Regions from separate parts of the Bradyrhizobium sp. LA2.1 genome, predicted to be linked through region 2. Evidence: predicted binding sites of a transcription regulator. Region 2 holds the regulator's gene; each other region holds the start of a gene.
The links. Region 2 encodes PhoB, which activates phosphate uptake and scavenging genes when phosphate is short. Its sites were predicted from a motif close to TGTCATNNANCTGTCAT; they were not measured.

Region 1 (7,026 bases), on a different contig from region 2:
GCCACGACATCGGCGTCGAACACTTTCAAGTCCGGACACATCGCCCGCGCATTGGCCAGGGGCTGGCCGATATACAAGCCGAGGCGCTCGGCGGCTTCATTGAGCGCATGGATCACCAGCGCATTGTTGTCCTTGATGACAACGATGCTCGGATCATTGGCCTTACCCAGCGCGCCGAAGAACCGCTGAATCCGATCGATGGGCAGGCGTGGCAGCCACAGGCTGAGGATACGCCGACGGTTCAGAGAACTGGCACTCATCACATTTCCATTCCATGATCCACCGGCCGCACGGGCCATGACGATTGCGCAAGAGCTCGGCATCGAAGCGCGGCGCGCCCCAGGCACTCCATGCCGGGCCCGGCGGCGAATGCGCCGCGCGCAGCATCCATCGCGTCTCCGCGGTCGAGGGCAGCGGCTGCGCGGCCATCCGCAACATCAGGCCGGTGACACCGGACGATTGCGCGGCCAGCGTCAGCTTGCGGCTCGCCACGAGATCGAATTGTCGCGTCTCACCCCAGAGCTCGAGCACGACGGCGCCAAGCGCGTCGCAGGCGAGCGCATCGGCCGAGGTCCGCAGCGCGCTCTCGACATCGGCGGCGCGCACCATCACCACGCGGCGCGGATCGAGACCGATCTCGGCAAGCCCGCTCATCGACAGCGCGCCGGTCTCGAGTTCCGAAAAATCCTGCCGCACCCACAGCAGCGGCCGGCGCCGCGAGACACGCCCCGCAAGCCCCATGACAAAACCCGTCGCGGCGGTTCCCTGCCGGCCCTCGCAAAACACCTCGTGGATCACCGCGCGCGCGAGTCCGCCCTTCAGCGCGCTGTCGACCTCGCCGTGGCCGAGCGCGACGCGATCGTGCTGATGCACGACCTCCGCCGTCTCGATGCGCTCGATCTGGCCGCGCAAGGTCGCAAGCGCGTTCATCCGTGCGCCGCTCATATACGCCGCTCCTTCAGAGGTGATTGCCGAGGTTCTCAAAAATAAGAACCTGCGGCTGGCTCATTTGTTCATGATATGTTCTAATATAAAGCTAACAGCGGCCGGGGAGTCAATCGAATTGGTGCTCATCCGGATTCGTAAGCTGAATCAAAGGGATTCCACGATGGACGTACAACGCAAGCTGGAGATTCTGGCTGATGCCGCCAAATACGACGCGTCGTGCGCCTCCAGCGGCACCGAGAAGCGGGATTCCAGCGATGGCAAGGGCATGGGCTCGACCGCGCCGGGCATGGGCATCTGCCATTCCTACGCGCCGGACGGACGCTGCATCTCGCTGCTCAAAGTGCTCCTGACCAACGCCTGCAATTACGACTGCCTTTATTGCGTCAACCGCGCCTCATCCAACGTGCCGCGTGCCCGCTTCACCATCGACGAAGTGGTCAAGCTCACGCTCGACTTCTACCGGCGCAATTACATCGAGGGCCTGTTTCTCTCCTCCGGCATCATCCGCAGCCCCAACTACACCATGGAGCAGGTGATCAGCGTCGCGCGCAAACTGCGCGAGGAGCATCACTTTCGCGGCTACATCCATCTCAAGACCATTCCCGAGGCCGACGACGCGCTGATCGCGGAAGCCGGCAAATATGCCGACCGTCTCTCCATCAACATCGAAATGCCCGAGGAGACGAGCCTGCAGCAATTCGCACCGGAAAAGGATGTGCGCGCGATCCGCCGCACCATGGGCCGGCTGCGGCTGAAGCTCGACGAGGCCGAGGAAGGCCGCAGCGCGAAGACGAAGGCCAGGCCGCAGCGTTTTGCACCGGCCGGGCAAAGCACGCAGATGATCGTCGGCGCCGACAGTGCCAACGATCACACCATCCTGCACACCAGCGCCAATCTCTACGGCTCCTACAGGCTGAGGCGCGTCTACTACTCCGCCTTCAGCCCGATCCCCGATGCGAGCCGCGCGCTGCCCCTGCGCGCGCCGCCCCTGCTGCGCGAGCACCGGCTTTACCAGGCCGACTGGCTGATGCGGTTCTACGGTTTCGACGTTGCGGAGATCGTTGACGACAGCGCGATGCTGCCGCTCGACATCGATCCGAAGCTCGCCTGGGCGCTGCGCCATCGCGACCGCTTCCCGCTCGACGTCAACCGCGCCAGCCGCGAGGAGCTGTTGCGCGTGCCCGGCTTCGGCACCAAGGCGGTCGAGCGCATCATCGCGACACGGCGCACCACCACGATCCGCCTCTCCGATCTCGCGCGGCTGCACGTGCCCCGCAACAAGGCGCTGCCGTTCATCGTCCTCAGCGATCACCGCCCCGCGCCGCATCGCCTCGACGAGGCGCGGCTGATCGAACGGTTCAAGCCGAAGGCAACACAATTGGGGTTTGGCTTCTGATGCAGTACATCACCCTCGACAATCAAACCGATTTCGACGGCTGGCGCAAAGCCGCACGCAGCCTCGTGCTTCATCATGTGCCGCCAACCGATGTCACCTGGACCGTGCAAGGCGGCGAAGCCGAGCTGTTCGCACCGCCCGCGCCGTCTCCGATACTTGAGGTGAACGACGGCACCTTCAATGTCTCGGCAAAATTCGTCGATCTCGCCAAGGCCGCGATCCTGCATCGCGACGGCGAGCGCTTTGCGATCCTCTATCGCCTGCTCTGGCGCTTGAAGGACAATCACGATCTCATCGAGGTCGCGACCGATCCCGATGTCGCGCAAGTCACGGCGATGGCACGAGCGGTTCATCGCGACGAGCACAAGATGCATGCCTTCGTGCGATTCCGCGAGATCGGCCGCGAACGCGCGGCGCATTACGTCGCCTGGTTCGAGCCGGAGCATTACATCGTCGAGCTCGCCGCACCGTTCTTCGCCAAGCGCTTCGCCGACATGCCCTGGTCGATCCTGACACCCGATCTGTGTGCGCATTGGGATGGCCACGCGCTCTCGTTCACGTCGGGCGTGAGCAAGAACGAAGCACCCGGCGAAGACCGGCTCGAGGAAACCTGGCGGCGCTACTACGCCAGCATCTTCAATCCGGCGCGGCTGAAGGTGAAGGCAATGCAGACGGAGATGCCGAAGAAATACTGGAGGAACCTGCCCGAGGCGTCGATCATTAAGCCCTTGATCGAGGATGCCGAGCGCATGACCGGCGCCATGATCGCCAATGCTGCAACCGATCCGCACAAGCCTCAGAGGCGGCCGGAGGCTCCGATGCCACGCAAGCTGGCTGCCGACGATCTCGAAGCGCTCCGCGAGGAGGCGGCCCATTGCCGCGCCTGCCCGCTCTACAAGGACGCGACGCAGACCGTGTTCGGCGAGGGCCCGAAAGACGCGACCATCATGCTGGTCGGCGAGCAGCCCGGCGACAAGGAAGACCTCGCCGGCCACCCCTTCGTCGGCCCGGCCGGCCAGATGCTCGACCGTGCGCTTCAGGAAGCCGGCGTCGACCGCAACAAGGTCTACGTCACCAACGCGGTCAAGCACTTCAAATTCGTGCCGCGCGGAAAGATCCGTCTGCACCAGAAGCCGGCGACGCCGGAGATCCGGGCATGCCGGCAATGGTACGAGCGGGAAGTTTCGGCAATCCAGCCCGAGCTCATCGTGGCGATGGGCGCCACCGCCGCGCAGAGCGTGTTCGGCAAGATCATCCCGATCGGCAAGACCCGCGGCCGGCTCATAGACCTGCCCGACGGCCGCAAGGCGCTCGTGACGGTGCACCCGTCCTATCTGCTGCGACTGCCCGATCCGGAAGCCAAAGTACTGGAATATCAGCGCTTTGTCGAAGACCTGAAGATTGCCGCCGGCTTGCAGAAGAAAGCCGCACGCGCCGCCTAAATACTGGCAAATACTGGAGGGAAAGCGACTTTACGACGCAGTTGTCATCCAGCCTTCAAATCCATCGCGGACAATAGCCCTTCAAATTAGTTAAGGGGCGTCCAAAAATGACAGATGTTGCATTCGACCGTGCGGTAGGCGATCCGACGCCTGTCCAGCCGGCTTCCAGGCCCAATCTCGACAAGGGTTTTAACCCGCTCACGATGATCCTGTTCTTCGGCATCCTTGCCGCAGGCCTGCTCTTCGTTGCCTACAGCATCTATGTCGACGTCAACGCGACCGGCACGAAGGTGACGACCTTCCTGCCCTACATCCTCCTGTTCGTCGCGCTGCTGATCGCGCTCGGCTTCGAATTCGTCAACGGCTTCCACGACACCGCCAACGCGGTGGCGACCGTGATCTACACCCATTCGCTGCCGGCTGAATTCGCGGTGATGTGGTCGGGCTTCTTCAACTTCCTCGGCGTGCTGCTGTCCTCCGGCGCGGTCGCGTTCGGCATCGTCTCGCTGCTGCCGGTCGAGCTGATCCTCCAGGTCGGCTCCAGCGCCGGCTTCGCCATGGTGTTCGCACTCTTGATCGCCGCGATCATCTGGAACCTCGGTACCTGGTATTTCGGCCTGCCCGCCTCCTCCTCCCACACGCTGATCGGCTCGATCATCGGCGTCGGCATCGCCAATGCCGTCATGCGCGGCCGCGACGGCACCTCGGGCGTCGACTGGAGCAAGGCCACCGAGATCGGCTACGCGCTGCTGCTGTCGCCGCTGTTCGGTTTCATCTGCGCCGCCGTGCTGCTGCTGCTGCTCAAGTTCATCGTGCGCAACCCTGCGCTCTATGCCGCGCCCGAAGGCAACAAGGCGCCGCCGCTCTGGATCCGCGGCCTGCTGATCGCAACCTGCACCGGCGTCAGCTTCGCCCACGGCTCGAACGACGGCCAGAAGGGCATGGGCCTGATCATGCTGATCCTGATCGGCACCGTGCCGACCGCTTACGCGCTCAACCGCGCGCTGCCGGAGAGCCAGGTCGCCCAGTTCCAGAAGGTCTCGGAGGCCGCCTCCAAGGTGATCGCGGCCAAGGGCGCCGGTCACTCGATCATCGGCGATCCCCGTCCTGCGGTGACGCAGTACATCACCTCGCACCACATCAGCGAAGGCACCTACCCCTCGCTGTCGGTGCTGGTGAAGGATGTCGGCGACCAGGTCGCGAAGTACGGCTCGCTCAACAAGGTGCCGGCGGAAGTGGTCGGCAACACCCGTAACGACATGTACCTGACCTCGGAAGCGATCCGCTTCCTGATGAAGGACAAGGAAAACGACCTCAACAAGGAAGAGGTCGCGACCTTGAACGCCTACAAGGGCGGCCTCGATAGCGCCACGAAGTTCATCCCGACCTGGGTGAAGGTCGCCGTCGCCATCGCGCTCGGCCTCGGCACCATGGTCGGCTGGAAGCGCATCGTTGTCACCGTCGGTGAGAAGATCGGCAAGACCCATCTCACCTACGCACAGGGCGCCTCCGCCGAGCTGGTCGCCGCCGCCACGATCGGCGCCGCCGACGTGTTCGGCCTGCCGGTCTCGACCACCCACGTGCTGTCGTCGGGTGTCGCCGGCACCATGGCCGCGAACGGCTCGGGCCTGCAGATGGCGACCATCCGCAACCTGCTGATGGCCTGGGTGCTGACGCTGCCCTGCGCGATCGCGCTGTCGGCCACGCTCTACGTGATCTTCTCGCGGATCTTCTGAAGCCGATCACGCGCCTCAAAGACAAAGGGCCCGTGCGATGCACGGGCCCTTTTCGTTTGTGCTTCGGGGTTCGGCCTTAAGACGCCGCGAGCGATTCCTCGACCAGCTTGACCCAATAGGACGTGCCGAACACGATCGCCTCGTCGTTGAAATTGTAGGCGGGGTGATGCAGGCCGGCGCTGTCGCCGTTGCCGCAGAAGATGAAGGCGCCGGGCCGCGCTTCCAGCATGTAGGCGAAATCCTCGCCACCCATCAGCGGCGGCATCTCGTGCACATTGGCCTCGCCGGCAACGTTCCTGGCGATACGCCGCGCCACCTCGGTCTCCGCGGCGTGGTTGTTCACAACGGGATAATTGCGCTTGTAGTGCAGGTCGATCTTGGCGCCGGTGATCTGCGCCACGCCCGCCACCACTTCGTGCACGCGCTTCTCGACCAGCTTGCGCACCTCCGGCGACAACGTGCGGATGGTGCCCCTCAACGTCGCAGTCTGCGGAATGACGTTGCGGGCATTGCCGGCGTGGAATTCGCAGATCGAGATCACGGCCGATTCCAGGGGATCGACGCTGCGGGCGACGATCGACTGCAGCGCGGTGATCACCTGCGCGCCGACCAGCACGGAATCGACGCATTTGTGCGGACGCGCGGCGTGGCCGCCGAGGCCCTCGATCATGATGTCGACCTCGTCGGTCGCCGCCATGATCGGGCCCGGCCGGATCGCGAACGAGCCGATCGGAATGCCCGGCCCGTTGTGCATGCCGTAGACCTGCTCGATGCCGAAACGCTCCATCAGCCCGTCCTTGACCATGGCCGCGCCGCCGGCGCCGCCCTCCTCGGCCGGCTGGAAGATCACCACAGCATCGCCGGCGAAGTTACGGGTCTCGGCGAGGTAGCGGGCCGCACCGAGCAGCATCGCGGTGTGGCCGTCATGGCCGCAGGCGTGCATCTTGCCCGGAGTCTTGGAGGCGTAAGGCAGGTTGGTCTGCTCGTCGACGGGCAGCGCGTCCATGTCGGCACGCATGCCGATCACCTTGAGCCCGTCGCCGGCCGGCTTGCTGCCCTTGATCACGCCGACCACGCCGGTCTGCCCGAGGCCGGTCACAACCTCGTCGCAGCCGAACTCGCGCAGCCGGTCCGCAACGAATGCTGCGGTGCGGTGAACGTCGTAGAGCAGCTCCGGATGCTGGTGGATGTCCCGGCGCCAGGCCTGAATATCGGGTTGGAGGTCGGCGACGCGGTTCACGATGGGCATGGAGGGGTCTCAAGCTTTGTTGGGAATACAGGACTGTCTACCACGCAAGCACCAGTCCACCTAACTCCCGCGGATCGAGGGTCCCCTGTGCTCTCGTCATGGCCGGGCTTGCCACCAGCTTGTCTTGGCCATCCACGTCTGACTATTAGGATGGAAAGCGCGTGGATGCCCGGGACGAGCCCGGGCATGACGCCTGTTTGGGTGGAAGCAGAATGCCGAGGCGCCTCGAAGGTGAGTTTGACTACATTGTCGTCG
Region 2 (7,026 bases):
CCCGGAAAACGAAACGTGCCGCCTTTTAAGGGCGGCACGTGTGACTATCTTATGCCTGGTGAAACCGGTGTCAATGCCGCCCGGAAAGCCTCGCGAAACGCAAAATCCGTAGTCTTGCGGTGGCGATTTTGCGTATTTCCGCCACGGAACATGTGGAAGCGAGTCGGCGGACTCTTGCGCGTGAGTCACGCCATATTGTAGCGTTTGGCTTGTCAGATACGACATCTCGTGCAGCAGTTCTGATCCTCTAAGTCCTCATGTACCGGCGTAAGCGTTCGGGCGCATCTGGTGCGCCCGGCGAGCCTTAAGGGATTCTGGCGGCACGGGTTTTTCGAAGCTTAGGCATTCGCCGTGCGGCCGCCAGGATGGCAGGCGCCGGCGAAGGAAAGGGTGCAATGACCGTTTTGACCTGGTCGGATGATCGCGTCGAGCAGCTGAAAAAGCTCTGGGAGGCCGGACTTTCGGCCAGCCAGATCGCCGCTGAACTCGGCAATGTGACCCGCAATGCCGTAATCGGCAAAGTGCACCGGCTCGGCCTGTCGGGCCGCGCCAAGAGCCCTTCATCGGCAGCGCCGCGGCCGCGCAAGGCGCGTCCGGCGCAGCACATGATGCGGGTGACACGCCCGATCGCACGCGGCAACACCGCGCTGGCGCAGGCCTTCGAAGTCGAGGTCGAGGCCGAACCGGTCACCTACGACAACGTCGTGCCGATGAGCCAGCGGCTGTCGCTGCTGGAGCTGAACGAGGCGACCTGCCACTGGCCGGTCGGCGATCCCTCGAGCCCGGATTTCTTCTTCTGCGGCGGCAAGGCGCTCTCCGGCCTGCCCTACTGCGCCCAGCACTCGCGCGTGGCGTATCAGCCCGCGGCCGAGCGCCGGCGCGCGCCGGCGAAGCCGGGTCCGCGCTGAAGTCGTTCTGAGCTCAGACAAGGAGCCGTCACACGATGACGGCTCAGCAAATCCGATGTCGTCCCGGACAAGCGCGCCTCAAGCGCGCGCTGATCCGGACCCCCTAACCACCGCAAGATGTGGCTACGGGGACTCGGAGTTACCTTTTCGCACAATAATCACTCGCGGTGGGCGTCCTGGACCCGCGCTTACGCTTGTCCGGGACGACACCGAGAGATGGCCGCAGCTCACCGAGCTTACGCCTGCTCCGCCTTCGCAAAGCGATCGTCCAGTGCGTAGCCCGCGCCGCGGACGGTGCGGATCGGGTCCTGCTCGCGGCCGAGATTGAGCAGCTTGCGCAGGCGGCCGATATGGACGTCGACGGTGCGCTCGTCGATGTAGATGTCACGGCCCCAGACGCTGTCGAGCAGCTGCTCGCGCGAGAACACGCGGCCGGGATGCTCCAGGAAGAACTCCAGCAGGCGATATTCGGTCGGACCGAGATCGATCGGCCGGCCCGAGCGCGCCACGCGGCGCTTGTCGCGGTCGAGCTCGATGTCGCCATAGGCGAGCACGGTGGCGAGCCGCTCCGGGCTGGCGCGCCTGAGCAGGCCCTTCACGCGTGCCAGCAGCTCCGGCACCGAGAACGGCTTGACGATGTAGTCGTCGGCGCCGGTCGCAAGGCCCCGCACCCGCTCGCTCTCCTCGCCGCGCGCGGTGAGCATGATGATCGGGAGCTGCTTGGTCTCGGGCCGGGTGCGCAGCCGCCGGCACAGCTCGATGCCGGAGAGGCCCGGCAGCATCCAGTCGAGCACGATCAAATCGGGGATATGCTCCTTGAGGCGGGTGTCGGCATCGTCGCCGCGCATCACCGTCTCGACGTCATAGCCGTCGCCTTCGAGGTTGTAGCGGAGAAGCTCGGTGAGAGCTTCCTCGTCCTCAACCACCATAATGCGTGCGCCCATGGTGTTCGTCGCTCCTTAAGTGTTCGGGACCGTCGTGGCGAAAGTCGTCATGTCGCCCTTCGGCCGCTTGTCGGTGATCGCCTGGCCCTCGATCATGTAGAACACGGTCTCGGCGATGTTGGTGGCGTGGTCACCGATGCGCTCGATGTTCTTGGCGCAGAACATCAGGTGGATGCAGAACGAGATGTTGCGCGGATCCTCCATCATGTAGGTGAGGAGCTCGCGGAACAGCGAGGTGCAGATGGCGTCGACTTCCTCGTCGCCCTTCCACACCGCCATCGCCGCCGGCAGATCGTGCGCGGCATAGGCGTCCAGCACCGACTTGACCTGCTGCTGCACGAGATCGGTCATGTGCTCCAGGCCGCGGAACAGCTTGAGCGGATGGAAATCCGTCTCCAGCGCCGCGACGCGCTTGCCCATGTTCTTGGCGAGGTCGCCGATCCGCTCGAGATCGGTGGCGACGCGCATGGCGCCGACGATCTCGCGCAGATCCACCGCCATCGGCTGGCGGCGCGCGATGGTGAGAACGGCGCGCTCCTCGATCTTCTTCTGGAGCGCGTCGAGCTCGGTGTCGATGGTGACCACGCGCTGGCCGAGCGCGACGTCGCGGCGGATCAGCGCGTCGACGGAATCGACGATCATGCGCTCGGCGATGCCGCCCATCTCGGCGACCAGGCGCGTGAGCTCCTGGAGGTCGGTGTCGAAGGCCTTTGCGGTATGTTCAGAACCCATGTTCCGTCTCCTCAGCCGAACCGGCCGGTGATGTAATCCTGCGTGCGCCGGTCGGTCGGCGACGTGAAGATCTTGCTGGTGTCGTCGAACTCGATCAGCTCGCCGAGATACATGAAGGCGGTCTTGTCGGAGACGCGCGCCGCCTGCTGCATGTTGTGGGTGACGATCGCGATCGTGTAGTTCTCGGACAGTTCCTGGATCAGCTCCTCGACCTTGGCGGTCGAGATCGGGTCGAGCGCCGAGCAGGGCTCGTCGAACAAGATCACCTCGGGCCGCACCGCGACCGTGCGGGCGATGCAGAGGCGCTGCTGCTGGCCGCCGGAGAGCGACAGGCCGGAGGCGTTGAGCTTGTCCTTGACCTCGTTCCACAGCGCGCCGCCGCGCAGCGCCTTCTCGACGCGGTCGTCCATCTCGGACTTCGAGATCTTCTCGTAAAGGCGGATGCCGAAGGCGATGTTCTCGTAGATCGTCATCGGGAACGGCGTCGGCTTCTGGAACACCATGCCGACGCGGGCGCGCAGCAGATTGAGGTCCAGCTTGGGGTCGAGGACGTTGGTCTGGTCGAGCATGAGCTGACCGGTGACGCGCTGGCCCGGATAGAGGTCGTACATCCGATTGAAGATGCGCAGCAGGGTCGACTTGCCGCAGCCCGACGGGCCGATGAACGCCGTGACGCGGTTGGTACCGAGCGCCAGATTGATGTTCTTCAGCGCGTGGTGCTCGCCGTAATAGAAATTGAGGTTGCGCACCGTCACCTTGGCCGGAGCTTCGGGCAGCACCGGCGCTTGGGGCAAACCACCGGCCGCGCTCATCGATACGGAAAGATCACTCATTTTGCGGTCCTCTCGGCGCTCAGAATGCGCGCGCCAATATTCAGGGCAAGAACGGTCAGGGTGATGAGCAGCGCGCCGCTCCAGGCGAGCTGCTTCCAGTAGGCGTAGGGGCTCTGCACGAAATTGTTGATGGTGACCGGCAAGTTCGCCATCGTCTTGTTCAGACCCAGGCTGAAGAACTGGTTCGACAGCGCGGTGAAGAGCAGCGGCGCGGTCTCGCCGGCGACGCGGGCGGTGGCCAGCATCACGCCGGTGATGAGGCCCGAGCGCGCCGCGCGATAGGCGATGCGCTTGATCACCAGCGAGCGCGGCAGGCCGAGCGCCGAGGCCGCCTCACGCAGTGCGTTCGGCACCAGCAGCAGCATGTCCTCGGTCGTGCGCAGCACCACCGGGATGACGATCACCGCAAGCGCGAGGCAGCCGGCAATCGCCGAGAAGCCGCGCATCGGCACCACCACCGCACCATAGATGAACAGGCCGATGATGATCGAGGGCGCCGAGAGCAGGATGTCGTTGATGAAGCGGATCACCGAGGTCAGGCGGTCGTTGCGGCCGTACTCGGCGAGATAGGTGCCGGCGAACAGACCGAGCGGCGCGCCGATGCCGACGCCGAGCACGGTCATGATGATCGAACCCACGATGGCGTTGCGCAGGCCGCCCTCGGTCGAGCCCGGAGGCGGCGTGTCCGCAACGAAGAGCTCCAGGTTCAGGCCGGCAATGCCGTTGTAGAGCAGCGTCATCAGAATCAGCGCGAGCCATGTGACGCCGAAGGCAGCGGCAGCCAGGCAGAGCACACGGATGACGATGTCCATGCGGCGGCGGCGTGCGTAGATCGGGTTCATGTTACTTCCCCGCCTTCTTTTCAAGACGCATCAGCATCAACCGTGCAGCCGCGAGCACGAAGAATGTCAGCACGAACAGCAGCAGGCCGAGCAGGATCAGGCCGGACTGGTGCAGGCCGTCGCTCTCGGCGAACTCCGATGCGATCGCCGCCGAGATCGTGGTGCCCGGGGCGAAGATCGACGACGAGATGCGGAACGAGTTGCCGATGATGAAGGTCACCGCCATGGTCTCGCCGAGCGCGCGGCCGAGCGCCAGCATGACACCGCCGATGACGCCGACGCGGGTGTAGGGGATCACCACGCTGCGCACGACTTCCCAGGTGGTGCAGCCGACGCCGTAGGCGGCTTCCTTGAGCACCGGCGGCACCGTCTTGAACACGTCGACCGAGATCGAGGTGATGAAGGGCAGCACCATGATGGCGAGGATCAGCGCCGCGTTGAACAGGCTGAGATAGGACGGCGGGCCTGCGAAGATCGCGCCCAGCACGGGGACGCCGTCGAAGATCTTGATCATGAAGGGCTGGAACGTGTTGGCCAGGAACGGGCCGAGCACGAAGAAGCCCCACATGCCGTAGATGATCGAGGGAATGCCGGCGAGCAGCTCGATCGCCATGCCGATCGGGCGGCGCGCCCATTGCGGGCAGAGCTCGGTCAGAAAGATCGCAATGCCGAGACCGACCGGAATGGCGATCGCCATCGCGATGAAGGAGGTGATGAGCGTGCCGTAGATCGGGCCGAGCGCGCCGAGCACGGGCGGATCTGCCGACGGCGCCCAGCGCTGCGTCCACAGGAAGGCGAAGCCGTATTCCTTCATCGCCGGGAACGCGCCGACGATCAGCGAGATGATGATGCCGCCGAGGATGAGCAGCACCGAGATCGCGGACAGCCGCGTGATCCAGTAGAAGGTGAGGTCGCCGAGCTTGAAGGCGCCCAAGGCCTTGGCGCGGTCATACGGTCCGGCGTCGTCGATTACATCGCTCTGAACGGCCATCTCTGCCACGCCGATCCCCTGTGCCCGTTTGATATACGCTTGTTGTCGGTCTTGTTGTTGGTCTTGCGCTCCGGATGCGGCGCGAGGCCGATCCGGAGCGGAGGTCTTGTGAGATCCCGGCGCCCAGTCCGGGACACAGAGCGCTTAGCTCTTGATCTCGGCAGCCCAGGTCTTCTCGATCAGCTGGACGACCGGGTCCGGCATCGGGATGTAGTCGAGCTCTTCAGCCGCCTTGCCGCCGCTCTTGAAGGCCCAGCGGAAGAACTTGATGGCTTCCTGCGAGGCTGCCTTGTCGGTGGCATCCTTGTGCATGAGGATGAAGGTCGCCGCCGTGATCGGCCAGGACTTGTCGCCGGGCTGGTCGGTCAGGATGACGTAGTAGCCGGGAGCCTTGGCCCAGTCGGCGTTGGAAGCGGCGGCCTGGAAGGCCTCGACGGTCGGCTGCACTGGCTTGCCGGCCTTGTTGACGAGACCGGTGTAGGTCAGCTTGTTCTGCTTGGCATAGGCGTACTCGACGTAGCCGATCGAGTTCTTGGTCTGGCTGATGTTGCCCGACACGCCTTCGTTGCCCTTGGCGCCGACGCCGACCGGCCACTCGACCGCGGTGCCCTCGCCGACCTTGCTCTTCCAGTCCGCGCTGGCCTTGGCGAGATAGTTGGTGAAGTTGAAGGTGGTGCCCGAACCATCCGAGCGGCGGACCACGGTGATCGCGTCCGACGGCAGCTTCACGTTCGGATTGAGCTTCTTGATCGCGGCGTCGTCCCACTTGGTGATCTTGCCGAGATAGATGCTGGCCAGGGTCTCGCCGTCGAACACCAGCTCGCCGGGCTTCACGCCCTCGATGTTCACGACCGGAACGATGGCGCCCATCACCATCGGCCACTGGACGAGGCCGTCCTTTTCGAGCTGCTCGGCCTTGAGCGGCGCGTCGCTGGCGCCGAAGGTCACGGTCTTGGCCTGGATCTGCTTGATGCCGCCGCCGGAGCCGATCGACTGGTAGTTCAGACCGTTGCCGGTCTCCTTCTTGTAGGCGTCAGCCCACTTGGAATAGATCGGGAACGGGAACGTCGCACCGGCACCCGTGATGTCGGCAGCAAACGCCGCCGTCGCCGATGCGGCGACCAAGCCGGCAGCGACGATAGTTTTGATGAAATTCATGGTGGTCTCCATACAGGGGAGCGAAGCGCCATCCGCGCCCGATCGCGCTCCCCGTGCCGCCCCTTTAGGAGCGGTCGGCTGTGCTTTTACGAAGGTTTCGTGACAGCTGGATGACACGGCCAAGCGATTGAAATCGCTTGAATATCAGGTTGAAGCCGCGGTCTTCGCCTGGGGAAAACAGGCCGTGAAAACGGCGCCCTGCTTGGGCACGCTCTCGATCAAAAGCCGGCCGCGATGGCGGTTAAGAATATGTTTCACCAGCGATAATCCGAGCCCCGTCCCGCCCTGCGAGCGGCTGTCGCCGACGTCGACCCGGTAGAACCGCTCGGTCAGTCGCGGCAGATGCTCGGGCGCGATGCCGGGGCCGAAATCGCGCACCAGGACCCGGATTTCCTGAGTTCCATCAGTGGCTGCCGCCGCGGCCAGCGACACGATGACACGTCCGCCCGACGCCCCGTATTTGAGCGCGTTCTCGATCAGGTTCTCGAACAGGCGGAGCAATTCCTCGCGGTCGCCCGCGATCATCACCGGGGTCTCAGGCAGATGGGTTTCGACCTCGACCTGGCGCTCCCGCGCCAGCGGCTCGAGCCCGTCGGCGACCTGGAAGATGATCGGCAG
Region 3 (7,026 bases), on a different contig from region 2:
TGCTCTCGGCGCCGATCAACCAGGTGCGGCCGTTGATGGGCGCCGACCTCATCATCGTCGTGTTCGCGGTGGTCGTGATCGGCGGCATGGGATCGATCATGGGCTCCATCATCACCGGCTTTGCGCTCGGTGTGATCGAGGGCCTGACCAAGTATTTCTACCCCGAGGCCTCCAACACCGTCGTGTTCGTGCTGATGGTGCTGGTGCTCTTGGTGAAGCCAACGGGACTGACGGGGAGGGCGGCCTGATATGACAGCCTTGACGGACGACACGCTGCCGGTAACCCCGCGCGCGATGCGTGACGAGATGGTCGTGTTCGTGGTGATGGCGCTGCTGCTGGCGTCGGTGCCCTTCACGGGCGTCTATCCGTTCTTCGTGATGCAGGCGCTGTGCTTTGCGCTGCTTGCCTGCGCCTTCAACCTGCTGATCGGCTATGGCGGCCTGTTGTCGTTCGGCCACGCAATGTTCATGGGCACCGCCGGCTATTGCAGCGCGCACGCGCTGAAAGTGTGGGCGTTGCCGCCGGAGCTCGGCATCCTCGTTGGAATCGTCGCGGCGTTCGGGCTGTCGCTCATCACCGGCTATATCTCGATCCGCCGCCAGGGCATCTATTTCTCGATGATCACGCTGGCGCTGTCGCAGCTCCTGTACTTCATCTACCTCCAGGCGCCGTTCACCCATGGTGAGGACGGCATTCAGGGCATTCCGCAGGGGCGGATGTTCGGCTTGCTCGATCTCTCCAAGCCGACGGTGCTTTATTACGTCGTGTTGGCCGGCTTCCTCGCCGGCTTCCTGCTGATCTACCGCATCATCAACTCGCCGTTCGGTGAAGTGCTGAAGTCGATCCGCGAGAACGAGCCGCGCGCGATCTCGCTCGGCTACCGGACCGACCAATATAAATTCCTGGCTTTCGTCCTGTCCGGCACGCTGGCCGGCTTTGCCGGATCGCTGAAGGTGTTCGTGGCGCAGAATGCCTCGCTCACCGACGTGCACTGGACGATGTCGGGCGAGGTCGTGCTGATGACGCTGGTTGGCGGTCTCGGCACCATCTTCGGCCCCGTGGTTGGTGCCTTCGCGATCATCGCCATGCAGCAATATCTGGCGGGTTTTGGCCAATGGGTGACGGTGATCCAGGGCTCGATCTTCGTGGTCTGCGTGCTCACCTTCCGCCGCGGCGTCATCGGCGAAATCGCTCATTACTTCCGGCGCTCGCTCTAAGTCGTTGATATCGCACCAATTTCATTGGTGCGCGAATCCGGTGGATGATCCTGCTTCGCGGGCGTGAGATGACACGCGCGCGGGGTGGAAATGGTCTATGACAGTTTCATGACGGTCCGTTCGGGCCGGGCCATTTCCAACCGGTAGCCTATCCCCATGATGCGATGGTTTCGCGCTTTCCTGCCCAAGGAAGAACGGTTCTTCGACCTGTTCGACCGCCATGCACAGACGGTGATCCAGGGCTCGATCGCACTCCAGGGCATGCTCAACGGGGGCGAGGAGACGCCGGTCTACTGCCAGCGTGTCAACCAGTTCGAGAACGACGCCGACAACATCACCCGTGAGGTGCTGACGGCGGTGCGCCGCACCTTCATCACCCCCTTCGACCGCGGCGACATCAAGAACCTGATCACCTCGATGGACGACGCCATCGACCAGATGCAGCAGACGGCCAAGGCCGTGATGCTGTTCGAGGTCCGCACCTTCGAGCCGCCGATGCGGGAGATTGGCGGACTGCTGATCGAATGCGCCAATCTCGTGGGGCGTGCGTTGCCGCTGATGCAGTCGATCGGCCCGAACGTCGCGATGCTGACCGCGATCACGGAAGAGCTGGGCAAGCTGGAGGGCCGGGTCGACGATCTCCATGACATCGGGCTGAAGGAGCTGTTCCTCAAGCACCGTGATGGCAGCGCGATGGATTTCATCGTCGGCGTCGAGATCTACGACCACCTCGAAAAAGTCGCCGATCGTTTCGACGACGTCGCGAACGAGATCAACAGCATCGTCATCGAGCAAGTTTAGGGCAGGGGTCGCGCCGTGGATGCTGCGCTCGGACTTCCTGTCCTCGTCGGCTTGATCGCCGTCGCGCTGCTGTTCGACTTCCTGAACGGCCTGCACGACGCCGCCAATTCGATCGCGACCATCGTGTCCACCCGCGTGCTGCGGCCGCAATTCGCGGTGCTCTGGGCCGCGTTCTTCAATTTCATCGCCTTCATGGTGTTCGGGCTGCATGTTGCCCAGACCATCGGCACCGGCATCATCGATCCCGCGGTCGTCGACGCCCAGGTGATTTTCGCGGCGCTCGTCGGCGCGATCGTCTGGAACCTGGTGACCTGGGGGCTCGGCATCCCGTCCTCCTCCTCGCATGCGCTGATCGGCGGTCTCGTCGGCGGCGGCATGGCCAAGGCGGGGATCTCGGCGGCGGTGTGGAGCGGCCTGTCCAAGGCGGTGCTGGCGATCGTGCTGTCGCCGCTGGTCGGCTTCCTGCTCGCGATGATGCTGGTCGCGATCGTGTCCTGGCTCTCGGTGCGCTCGACGCCGTTCGCGGTCGACCGCGCCTTCCGCATCCTGCAATTCGCTTCCGCCTCGCTCTATTCGCTCGGCCATGGCGGCAATGACGCCCAGAAGACCATGGGCATCATCGCCGTGCTGCTCTATTCGCAAGGGCATCTCGGCGGTGAATTCTCGGTACCGTTCTGGGTGGTGCTGTCCTGCCAGGCCGCGATGGCGCTGGGCACGCTGATGGGCGGTTGGCGCATCGTCCGCACCATGGGCCTGCGCATCACCAAGCTGACGCCGATGCAGGGCTTTTGCGCCGAAACCGGCGGCGCCGCGACCCTGTTCATGGCGACCTTCCTCGGCGTTCCCGTCTCGACCACCCACACCATTACCGGCGCGATCGTCGGCGTCGGCGCGGCCCGCCGCGTCTCGGCGGTGCGTTGGAACGTCGCGAGCTCGATCGTCTATGCCTGGGTGATCACGATCCCGGCCTCGGCCATTGTCGCGGCGCTGACCTGGTGGGCGGTCCAGATTTTCGTCAGGTGACGAATTTCAGCCCGGCGATGCCGGCGACGATCAGCCCAATGCTGGCGAGGCGGAACGCGGTGGCCGGCTCGCCGAACAGGATGATGCCAAGCGCGGCGGTACCGACCGCGCCGATGCCGGTCCAGACCGCATAGGCGGTTCCAACGGGCAGTGATTTAAGAGCAAGTCCGAGCAGGATGACGCTGCCGGCCATCGCCGCGAGCGTGATGACGGACGGAACAAGCTTGGTAAAACCCTCGGTGTATTTCAGGCCGATCGCCCAGGTAATCTCGAGAAGACCGGCGACGAACAGGATGCTCCAGGCCATGACGACCCTCCATTCAAGGCAGGGTCGTCCCCGCGGCGGATATGCTGATGAGGGGGGAGGCCGTCCTCCCCGGGAGCGGATATGGGGCTGGCCGTAGGGCTCCGCAATCACCACATGAGGCTTGATCAGGCCCATTTTCCCTGCCAAACGCTCCCGCCATGTCCGACATCGCCATATCAGCCGACTCGCCGGCCCGTTCCCCGCTTGCCACCGAGGTGGCGCGGCGGCGCACCTTCGCGATCATCTCCCACCCGGACGCGGGCAAAACCACGCTGACCGAGAAACTGCTGCTGTTCGGCGGCGCCATCAATCTCGCCGGCCAGGTCAAGGCCAAGGGCGAGCGGCGCAACACCCGTTCGGACTGGATGAAGATCGAGCGCGAGCGCGGCATCTCGGTCGTGACCTCGGTCATGACCTTCGAGTTCGAGGGGCTCGTGTTCAACCTGCTGGACACACCGGGCCATGAGGACTTTTCGGAGGACACCTACCGTACGCTCACGGCCGTCGACTCCGCTGTCATGGTGATCGACGCCGCCAAGGGCATCGAGGCGCGCACCCGAAAGCTGTTCGAGGTCTGTCGCCTTCGGGATATCCCGATCATCACCTTCATCAACAAGATGGACCGCGAGAGCCGCGACGTGTTCGAGCTGCTCGACGAGATCGAGAAGACGCTGGCGCTCGACACCACGCCGATGACCTGGCCGGTCGGCCGCGGCCGCGATTTCCTCGGCACCTATGACGTCGCCAATGGCGGCGTGCGCCTGCTCGAAGGCGGCGGCGCCAAGACCGGCGCGGCCCAGCAGATCGAGATTGCGGAACTGGCCAAGCTCAACGCCAATCTCGACGTCTCCGCGGTGAAGGACGAGCTCGAGCTCGTCACCGAGGCTTCGAAACCGTTCGAACTCGCCGCGTTTCGCGAGGGCCATCTGACGCCGGTCTATTTCGGCAGCGCGCTGCGCAATTTCGGCGTCGGCGACCTCCTGCAAGGTCTCGGCAAGTTCGCGCCGGAGCCGCGCGCGCAGGAGAGCGACCAGCGCAAGGTCGAGGCGACCGACCCGCGCATGAGCGCCTTCGTGTTCAAGATCCAGGCGAACATGGATCCGAACCACCGCGACCGCATCGCCTTCGCGCGCCTGTGCTCCGGCAAGCTCAGCCGCGGCATGAAGGCCAAGCTGGTGCGCACCGGCAAGAGCATGCCGCTGTCGAGCCCGCAATTCTTCTTCGCGCAGGACCGGTCGGTCGCGGACGAAGCCTTCGCCGGCGACGTCGTCGGCATTCCCAATCACGGCACGCTGCGCATCGGCGACACCCTGACCGAGGGCGAGGATTTCACCTTCGTCGGCGTACCGAGCTTCGCGCCGGAAATCGTCCGCCGCGTGCGTCTCACCGACGCGATGAAGGCGAAGAAGCTGAAGGAAGCGCTTCAGCAGATGTCCGAAGAGGGCGTTGTGCAAGTGTTCCGCCCGCGCGACGGCGCACCGGCGCTGGTCGGCGTGGTCGGCGCGCTCCAGCTTGACGTGCTGAAGGCACGGCTTGAGGCGGAATATTCGCTGCCCGTCGAGTTCGAGGTCAGCGAGTTCCAGCTCGCCCGCTGGGTCTCATCCGAAGATCGCAAGAAGCTCGACACTTTCATCGCCGCCAACACCTCGAGCATCGCCGACGATGTCGACGGCGATCCCGTGTATCTGGCGAGAAACGAGTTCTATCTCGGCTACGCCAGGGAGCGCGCCGAGGGCATCGAGTTCACGAACGTCAAGGACGTCAAGAAGAAGGGGTAGGGCGCTCTCTGCGCGCTGCTGCGTGGCCGCACTCCGCTGTCATTCCCCGCGAAGGCGGGGAATCCAGTACGCCGCAGCCTCTCGATTCCATCACCGCCGTCTCGGAGTACTGGGTCGCCCGGTCGAGCCGGGCGACGACACCGGAGCTAAACGCGAGCATGTGAACAGCCGCAGGCTTGACGCGTTCGTTGGCAATGCCACGTTTGTGCGTGTGACATTGTGAGCTCGCATCATGTGGCGCGGCATCCTCGTTTTCCTCCTGTTGGCGATATCGACGGTTGCCGCCGATGCGCAGCGCCGCCAGATCAATCCGATCCCGTTTTCGCATGAGCCGTGCAGCGTGCTCGCCGGCCGGCCCTGCACGCCGTACTATTGCAGCCCGCTCGAGCCCGGCCCCTGCATTCCCGAGATCGACTACCCCTACGGCCAGAATCTCCAGCTCACGATCGAAACCGTGCCGGCGGAGGCAGATCGCTCGAAATATCAGAGGCCGGATCACGATCTCGATACGATCGGCGATCTCTTCGCCGAGCTGCGCACCTGCTGGTCGCCGCCATCGGACAATGCGCGCGCGGGCATGCAGATGGCGGTGCGCTTCAGCTTCAACAAGGCAGGCGGCATGATCGGTCCGCCGCAGCTGACCTATGCGACCGCGGGCGTCCCGGCCGATACCCGAACGACCTATCTCAACGCGATCAATTCATCGCTGAAAGCCTGCCTGCCGCTCAAATTCACCAGCGGCCTCGGGGGCGCGCTGGCTGGGCGTCCGATCGCGATCCGCTATGTCGATAATCGCGAGCTTGGAAAATAGCTCTATCCCCGCATCTTGAGGACTGCGCTTGCGCGGGTCTCGCAGGATGAAGGCCGCGCTGTTGCAGACCCGAGCCTGCACGCCTGACCATGAGGCGTCAGAGTTGCGACCCGCGCCCAATCGATGATACGCCATGGGCGGGGGCGCTAGTTGAGGGGAGGATGTCGTGGGTCTGCTGGTCATGATCCTGGGGCTGATGCTGTTTTTTGCGGCCCATGTTTTCACAACGAAACGAGAGGCGCGCGCGCAGGCGATCGCGAGACTGGGCGAGGGGACCTACAAGATCCTCTATGCGGCCGTCTCGCTTGCGGGACTGGCGCTGATCATCTGGGGCTTCGCCCATTATCGCGCTGCCGGAATGATCCCGGTTTGGGAGCCGCCGGTCGCATTCAAGCACATTACAGTCGCGCTGATGCTGCCCGCGGTCATCCTGGTGGTGGCGTCCTACTTGCGCGGGCGCATCTATGCGACGCTGAAGCATCCGATGCTGGCGGGCATCAAATTGTGGGCGGCCGCGCATCTGCTCGCCAATGGCGATCTCGGCTCCATCATCCTGTTTGGCTCGTTCCTGGGCTGGGCCGTGTACGACCGCATCTCGCTGAAGCATCGCACCGATGGCGGCGGCCCGCCGATTCCGGTGGGTGGGGTCACCAATGATCTGATCGCAGTTGCAGTCGGTGTCGTCGCTTATCTCGCGCTGGCCTTCGCATTCCACCCGGTTGTGATCGGCGTTCCCGTCATGGGAGGCTGACGACAGCCGATCAGCGCAAGACGGTTCCGCGCAGCCGTGCGCGGAACGTGACAAGCAACAGCCGAGGGCATCCCGATGGACTGGTCGCAATCTCAGATCCCGCCGATGCGGTTCGAGGCGCGCTTCGGCGATCGGGTGGTGCCGGCCTTCAGCGACCGGCCGGCGAGCCTGTGGGCGATGATCGCGGACGCTTGCGCCCGCAATCCGGACGGCGAAGCGCTGATCGCAGGCGATCTCCGGTTGAGCTGGCGGCAGGCCGTGGAGCAGGCCGCGCGGATCGCGGCGGGCTTTCGCAAGCTCGGCCTGCAGCGCGGCGATCGCGTCGCGATCTTGCTCG

Region 1: the regulator PhoB is predicted to act here: its motif matches at 3,829-3,845, upstream of ABIB95_RS06885 (inorganic phosphate transporter).
Region 3: the regulator PhoB is predicted to act here: its motif matches at 1,316-1,332, upstream of ABIB95_RS04450 (DUF47 domain-containing protein).

What each region holds. Positions count from the first base shown of each region.
Region 1 covers NZ_JBEPQI010000003.1:295,560-302,585, reverse strand. Annotated here, with positions in the region: gene ABIB95_RS06905 (Y-family DNA polymerase) at 1-260, opposite strand, end outside; gene ABIB95_RS06900 (ImuA family protein) at 163-945, opposite strand; gene ABIB95_RS06895 (putative DNA modification/repair radical SAM protein) at 1,109-2,344, shown strand; gene ABIB95_RS06890 (UdgX family uracil-DNA binding protein) at 2,344-3,786, shown strand; gene ABIB95_RS06885 (inorganic phosphate transporter) at 3,894-5,522, shown strand; gene ABIB95_RS06880 (M20 aminoacylase family protein) at 5,599-6,771, opposite strand; gene ABIB95_RS06875 (GMC family oxidoreductase) at 6,984-7,026, shown strand, end outside.
Region 2 covers NZ_JBEPQI010000006.1:260,430-267,455, reverse strand. Annotated here, with positions in the region: gene ABIB95_RS13890 (GcrA family cell cycle regulator) at 396-908, shown strand; gene phoB (phosphate regulon transcriptional regulator PhoB) at 1,145-1,852, opposite strand; gene phoU (phosphate signaling complex protein PhoU) at 1,868-2,584, opposite strand; gene pstB (phosphate ABC transporter ATP-binding protein PstB) at 2,596-3,417, opposite strand; gene pstA (phosphate ABC transporter permease PstA) at 3,414-4,259, opposite strand; gene pstC (phosphate ABC transporter permease subunit PstC) at 4,261-5,250, opposite strand; gene pstS (phosphate ABC transporter substrate-binding protein PstS) at 5,395-6,408, opposite strand; gene ABIB95_RS13855 (ATP-binding protein) at 6,553-7,026, opposite strand, start outside.
Region 3 covers NZ_JBEPQI010000002.1:320,203-327,228, forward strand. Annotated here, with positions in the region: gene ABIB95_RS04440 (branched-chain amino acid ABC transporter permease) at 1-248, shown strand, start outside; gene ABIB95_RS04445 (branched-chain amino acid ABC transporter permease) at 250-1,218, shown strand; gene ABIB95_RS04450 (DUF47 domain-containing protein) at 1,375-2,019, shown strand; gene ABIB95_RS04455 (inorganic phosphate transporter) at 2,035-3,042, shown strand; gene sugE (quaternary ammonium compound efflux SMR transporter SugE) at 3,035-3,349, opposite strand; gene ABIB95_RS04465 (peptide chain release factor 3) at 3,508-5,127, shown strand; gene ABIB95_RS04470 (UCP034077 family protein) at 5,360-5,938, shown strand; gene ABIB95_RS04475 (NnrU family protein) at 6,105-6,689, shown strand; gene ABIB95_RS04480 (class I adenylate-forming enzyme family protein) at 6,765-7,026, shown strand, end outside.